DNA from 3 places in the Pseudomonas sp. E45-MNA-CIBAN-0222 genome. Region 2 is predicted to be linked to each of the others. Evidence: riboswitches for the same ligand, from Rfam matches in the RefSeq annotation. Region 2 holds a riboswitch; each other region holds the start of a gene.

Region 1 (2,196 bases), on a different contig from region 2:
GTGGGTGGGTCGTATTCAGCCCGATCACCAGCGTATTTTCGTTCTCGAATACCGGTTCCAGCTCATCGCCGAAGTGGTGTCGGTAATTGCCGTACGGCGTGAAAAGACGCGCGAAGACGTTATACAACGGGATGTCGTGATTACCCGGGATCACCAGCGTGTCGCTCACCCCGTCAGCCTCCACGCGGCGCACGAAGGCGGCTGCACTGGCGAACTGCTCGCGGCGCGCGCGCTGGGTGATGTCGCCGGAAAACACCAGCAGATCGGCCTGGTGTTCGCGGACATGGTCCTCCAGGGCTTGGACCACGGAAGGCTGTTCGGTACCGAAATGGGTGTCGGAAATCTGCACGATGCTGGTCATGGGCGTCGGTTATGGTCCTGGCTGATCGGGGCATTGTTGCATTCGAAGCCTTTCGGCGTCCGCCGTTCCAAGCGGTGAGATGCAAGCGGAAATTGCGGCGCGCTGCGACAACCCTGCGGTTGCGTCACGTCCAGCCTTGGACTAACCTCCGCGTCGCCTCAGGTGCCCCCTGCAAAAGGGGGTGAAACAGGGAAGCCGGTCCATTCTTACGAAGATTCCGGCGCTGCCCCCGCAACGGTAGGCGAGTCGAGAAACCGTAATAGCCACTGTGCTCGCGCATGGGAAGGTGCGGTTTCGGGACGCCGCAAGGCGTACGCTCGCAAGCCCGGAGACCGGCCTGTCGCATTTCACTGACAGTGCGGCGGGCGCTGAGCGGGTGCGTACCCTTCGCGGTATTCACTTCTCCTCTGCAGTTCCTTCGTCTGTCTTCGTCGACTTTCAGTCGTGCGGGTGGGCACGACGGAGACCTGTACCTTGACTTGCAAGCCCCGTTTCAAGCCAGCGGCCTATGTGCTGCTCGGCAGCTTCTCCTTTTCCATCGGCCAGCTGGCCGCCGCTCCTCTCGACCTTGAACAGCAGGTGGTAACCGCTACGCGCACCGCGCAGACCGCTCGGCAAAGCCTGGCGGCAGTGACGGTGATCGACCGCGAGCGAATCGAGCGTAGTCAGGCGAGCTCGCTGCCCGAGCTTCTGAAGCAAGTGCCCGGCGTTTCGCTGGCGAACAATGGCGGGCCGGGCAAGTCCACCTCGCTGTATATGCGCGGCACTGAGTCCGACCATGTGCTGGTGATGATCGACGGCATCAAGATCGGCTCGGTGACCTCCGGTGGCTCGGCCTTGCAGGATCTGCCGGTGGAGCTGATCGAGCGCATCGAGGTGGTGCGCGGGCCACGCTCCAGCCTGTATGGCTCGGAAGCCATCGGCGGGGTGATCCAGATATTCACCCGCAAAGGGCAAGGGCTGGGCGTCAAACCGTTCTTCTCGGCCGGCTACGGCACCCATGACACCTACACCGGTAGCGCCGGTGTTTCCGGTGGCGACGGTCGTGGCTGGTACAGCCTGGGCGTCAGCGGTTCGGATACTGATGGCATCAACGTCAAATCGGTGGGCACCAGCGGCTACGAAAACGACGCCGATGGCTATCGCAACCTGTCCGCGACGCTGAGCGCTGGCTATCGTTTCGACAACGGTCTGGAGCTGGACGCCAACCTGCTGCAGGCCAAATCCCATAACGACTACGACAGCGTGAACCGGGCTCGCACGTCCGGGTTCGGCGCCAATGCCGATGGTGTGTCGAAAGTTGTTGGCACCCGTGCACGCTTCAGTCCGCTGGAGCGCTGGCTGGTGACGCTGCAGGCCGGGCGCAGTGAAGACAAATCCGATGCCTATCAGGACGGGCAGTTCTATTCACGCTTCGACAGCCGTCGCGATACTTTCAGCTGGCAGAACGATATCGAACTGGCCGCTGGGCATACGCTGATCCTGGGTGCCGACCGCCAGCGCGACGAGGTCAACGGCACCACGGTCTATGCCGAGGACTCCCGGGACAACGACGGCTATTTCGCTCAGTACCTGGGCGAGGTCGGTCGCCATGACTGGCAGCTGTCGCTGCGTCGTGACGACAACGACCAGTTCGGCCAACACGACACCGGCAACATCGGTTACGGCTATGCGCTGACTGACTGGCTACGTGGCACCATCAGCTACGGCACGGCATTCAAGGCGCCGACCTTCAACGAGCTGTATTACCCCGACTACGGCAACCCCGAGCTGGATGCGGAAACCTCCGAGAGCCTTGAGGTCGGCCTTGCCGGTCAGCATGGCTGGGGCCACTG
Region 2 (2,196 bases):
GGACCGGGCGCTCCCGAATTCATGGTGCCTGCGGCGCGCCAAGCGCTGGACGAGGCGCAAGACCTGCTCGGTTACGAGACATACATAAAGATGGCCGGCCCGCTCAGGCCAGGCCAGGTCAGCCACAGCAGCGACAACCGCGAGGAGCTGCAGCGTGCAGCCCATGCCTTCGAGCTGGCCGCCAGCGGTCGCCGGGTTGTGGTGATATCGTCCGGCGACCCCGGTGTGTTTGCCATGGCCGCCGCGGTACTGGAAGCGCTGCACGCATCAAGCGACCCCCGCTGGCACGCCGTGGATCTGCAGGTGCTGCCAGGCGTATCGGCGGCGCTGGCCACCGCCGCCAAAGCCGGCGCGCCGCTGGGTCACGACTTCTGCATGCTCTCGCTATCGGACAATCTCAAACCCTGGACGCTGATCGAGAAGCGTCTGGAACACGCCGCTGCGGCCGATCTGGTCATGGCCTTCTACAATCCCATTTCCAAGGCGCGGCCCTGGCAGCTCGGGCGGGCGCTGGAAATACTTCGCCATTACCGCAAACCGGAAACACTGGTTGTGCTTGGCCGCGACATCGGTCGCCCAGCCGAAGCCCTGACTGTCACCACGCTTGGCGACCTCACGCCCGAACAGGTGGACATGCGCACGCTGGTCATCATCGGCTCGTCGCAGACCTGCCGGTTTGCCAAGCCGGACGGTGGCGACTGGGTCTATACCCCCAGAAGTTACCCTGCCGATTGAACGGAAACCTCGTTTTAGACGTGCCGAAAGCCGATAAACCCACTACCCTAGCGACGCTTGATGGTTCTGCCCCAAAGGCAGAGGCAAGAGGGAAGCAGGTACGCCCACGGGCTACTCCTGCGCTGCCCCCGCAACTGTGAACGGCGAGTTCACCTGCAAATGAAGTCACTGGCCTGATCGGCTGGGAAGACGCAGGTGCACATTGACCCGTGAGCCAGGAGACCTGCCATCAGCGTGCCGATCCCGGCGCCTTTCAACCCGCATCCCTCGGAGGGAGAACGATGCATATCGAACCTGGCGTACTCAACGCCGCAAAAATCGTCTTTGCCAACGCCGCAGCCGTTTCAACATTGGCCGTGTTCCTGCCCAAGCTGATGTGGCGCCCCGACATCTGGGTCAAGACCCTGCTCGCCGCGTTGTTCTTCTCCATCTTCATGGAGGTCTTTCACATGCCGGTCGGCGCCTCGGAACTGCATTTCGTGGGTGCGTCGGCTGTCTATGTGATATTCGGCTTCGTGCCGACGCTGTTCGGATTCGCTATTGGCCTGCTGCTGCAAGGGCTGCTGTTCGAGCCGTCCGATCTGGTGCACCTGGCGGTCAACTCGCTGTCGCTGATCCTGCCGCTGATCGCCGCCCATGGCCTGCTCGGCCGGCACTTCTTCGCCCAAGGCGGGCGCGTGATTCGCTGGGCCGAAGTGGTCAAGTTCGACGCAGCCTTTTACGGCGGCGTGGTGCTGATGGTCGGCTTCTGGCTGTCGCTGGGTAACGAACCCACGCCTCTGCAGAATTGGGCGATGTTCGCCGTTTCCTACCTGCCGCTGGTGCTGCTCGAGCCGTTGTTCACCTGCCTGGTTGTCCGCACGCTCAAACGCTTTGCAGATAACCCGCTGATCAGCCGGTTCACCACCGTCAAAACCCTCGCGACCGCCTGATCAGGCCACGCCAGCGCTGACGATCAGTCTTCGTCAGCGCTGCGGCGACGCAACAGGTAGCTGTCCATCATCCAACCATGCCGCTCGCGCAACTCGGCGCGGGTGCCGCGGATCTGCTCCGCCACCTCACCGACCTTTCCTGCAATCAGCACCTCATCCGCGGTGCCCACGTATGCGCCCCAATAGATGTCCATCTCCTGATCGACGAACAGGCAGTAGGTATCCCGCGCATCGAGCATCACCAGTACGCTATCCAGCCCGTCAGGAAAGCCCTCGGCCAATCGCCGGGCCGGCATGACCTGAAAGGCCTGACCGATGCTGTTGAAGCAGACTTTGTGCCGGGCCGCCAGCGCCTGCAGGCTGGTGATGCCGGGGATCACCTCGTAGGTGATGGGCTCCGGGCTCGCCTGCACGATGTCCTCGACGATGCGCAGCGTGCTGTCATACAGCGCAGGATCACCCCAGACCAGAAAGCCGCCCACCTCACCATCGGCCAGCTCATGGTGGACCATCTGCTCGAACACCCGTT
Region 3 (2,196 bases), on a different contig from region 2:
CTGCGCGGAAACCCGCGCCCAGCTGATCGACGACGACAAGCGCCGCCGCCAGAGCCAGGCGTTGCTCGCGCAGATCGACGCCGCGCGGGCCGAGCATCAGCGCTGGGGACGCATCGCCGCGCTGATCGGCTCCAGCGACGGCGGCGCCTTCCGCAAGATCGCCCAGGCCTACAACCTCGACCTGCTGGTGCAGCACGCCAACGTGCAGCTGCGCCAACTGGCGCGGCGTTATCGGCTCAAGCGCGGAGGAAGTCCGCTGGGCCTGCTGGTCATGGATACCGAGATGGGCGACGAGCTGCGCTCGGTGCATTCGCTGTCCGGCGGCGAGACCTTCCTCGTTTCGCTGGCCCTGGCCCTGGGCCTGGCCTCAATGGCGTCGAGCAAGCTGAAGATCGAGTCGCTGTTTATCGACGAAGGTTTCGGCAGCCTCGATCCCGAGTCGCTGCAGATCGCCATGGACGCGCTGGATTCGCTGCAGGCCCAGGGCCGCAAGGTGGCGGTGATCTCCCATGTGGCGGAAATGCACGAGCGCATTCCAGTGCAGATCCAGGTGCGCCGGCAGGGCAATGGGCAGAGTGATCTGCAGATTGTCGGCGGGCTTTCATAGGAGCTGTCGCCGTTTCGGGCAGGTCTACAGCCTGCTTCGCCGCGAGGGCGCGCCTCCTACTGGTTCGATGTGCACTGGCCTGCTTTTGTGGGAGGCCCGCCCTCGGGGCGAAGCTTTTGACTTTGGGCAGGCGCGCAGCCTGCATTCGCCTCGGGCACGTGCGCCAACTGGCTTGACGTGCACTGGCCCGCTTTTGCATCACCCGCTTGTGTTTCCCCAGCACCGGCCGTAAGGTTCGCGCGTTTTCTTATCCGCCCAGGTGTGCACGACCGCAAGGTCCGCATTAAACGGGAAGCCGGTGCGCTCGATGAGCAAGGCCGGCGCTGCCCCCGCAACGGTAATCGACCGCGATCCTCAGGGATCGCCGTCCGCTCCACAGCCACTGTGTTCCGACATGGGAAGGTGAGCGTGATGCGTGTCGAAAGCCCGGAGACCGGCCTGACGGATTCGACTGGTGTTGCGGAGGGCAGCACCGTCAAGCGCTGCTGCCCGTCATCCCCCGCGCTTGTTCCTGCCCTCCTCAAAAGTCTGCGATCTTTTGAGGAATTCCAAGAATGAAACTGTCCCGACTTGCCCTGGCCGTAGCGCTGCTGCCCGGCGTGCAGGTGTTTGCTGTTGAGCAGGAGCTGCCAAGCATGCTCATTACCTCCGCCCGCCAGGCTGAACCCCGCGCCCAGGCGACGGCAGCCAATACCGTATTCACTCGCGCCGATATCGAACGGCTACAAGCCCGCAGCGTGCCCGAGCTGCTGCGGCGTGTGCCAGGCGTACAGGTGAGCAGCCCTGGCGGTGTGGCGTCGCTATCGCTGCGCGGCACCGGTACTGCACAAACGCTGGTGCTGGTCGATGGCCAACGCATTGCTTCAGCCACCAGCGGCTTCGCCCGTCTCGACTACTTGGCCATTGACAACATCGAGCGTGTCGAAGTGATCCGTGGCCCGCGCTCCTCGCTTTACGGCGCGGATGCCATTGGTGGCGTCATCCAGATCTTTACCCGTGGCGGCAAACCCGGAATAAACCCGGAAGTCCGCTTGGCCGCCGGCAGCGACCAGACCTTCCAGCGCAGCCTGAGCCTCGCAGCCGGAACGGAGCAGACTCGCGTCCACCTCGGCGCCAGCCTCGATGAGCGCGACGGCTTCGATATCACCCGCGACAACCGCGGCGCCGATCGGGACAACGATGGCCAGCGCAACAAGGCCCTGCACCTGAAGCTGGATCACCAGTTCGATGCAAACTGGAAAGCGGGCTTGAGCCTCAACGACCAGCGCGGCAAGAACGAGTATGACGATGCCAATGATTTCGAACCCGGAACGCCGCAGGACGAGTTTCGGGTCAGCAGTTACAGCGGCTACCTGGACGGTCAGTTGACCGACATGTGGAATAGCCGTCTGGAACTGGGTCGCAGCTTCGATCGTAATCACGCCGTCGGCGCCGGCAGCGCTTGGAACAACACCCTGTTGGAAACCACGCGTCATTCGGCGGCCTGGATAAATCGGCTGCAATTGAGCGAGCGCCACCAACTGAGCGTCGGCGGCGACTGGTATGAAGACCAACTCGATTCCGCGACGATTTTTCAGGAAGACAGCCGC

The links. A riboswitch is a leader RNA that binds a small molecule or an ion and turns the genes downstream of it on or off. The one in region 2 is predicted to bind cobalamin.
Region 1: another riboswitch for cobalamin. It lies ahead of btuB (TonB-dependent vitamin B12 receptor); the one in region 2 lies ahead of AAEZ08_RS02505 (energy-coupling factor ABC transporter permease).
Region 3: another riboswitch for cobalamin. It lies ahead of AAEZ08_RS16830 (TonB-dependent receptor domain-containing protein); the one in region 2 lies ahead of AAEZ08_RS02505 (energy-coupling factor ABC transporter permease).

The regions. Positions count from the first base shown of each region.
Region 1 is NZ_JBEOPU010000016.1:15,601-17,796, reverse strand. Features, by position in the region: gene AAEZ08_RS19885 (metallophosphoesterase family protein) at 1-361, opposite strand, end outside; cobalamin riboswitch at 505-716, shown strand; gene btuB (TonB-dependent vitamin B12 receptor) at 836-2,196, shown strand, end outside.
Region 2 is NZ_JBEOPU010000001.1:563,159-565,354, forward strand. Features, by position in the region: gene cobJ (precorrin-3B C(17)-methyltransferase) at 1-735, shown strand, start outside; cobalamin riboswitch at 780-980, shown strand; gene AAEZ08_RS02505 (energy-coupling factor ABC transporter permease) at 1,017-1,667, shown strand; gene cobF (precorrin-6A synthase (deacetylating)) at 1,691-2,196, opposite strand, start outside.
Region 3 is NZ_JBEOPU010000011.1:68,250-70,445, reverse strand. Features, by position in the region: gene AAEZ08_RS16835 (AAA family ATPase) at 1-607, shown strand, start outside; cobalamin riboswitch at 847-1,063, shown strand; gene AAEZ08_RS16830 (TonB-dependent receptor domain-containing protein) at 1,162-2,196, shown strand, end outside.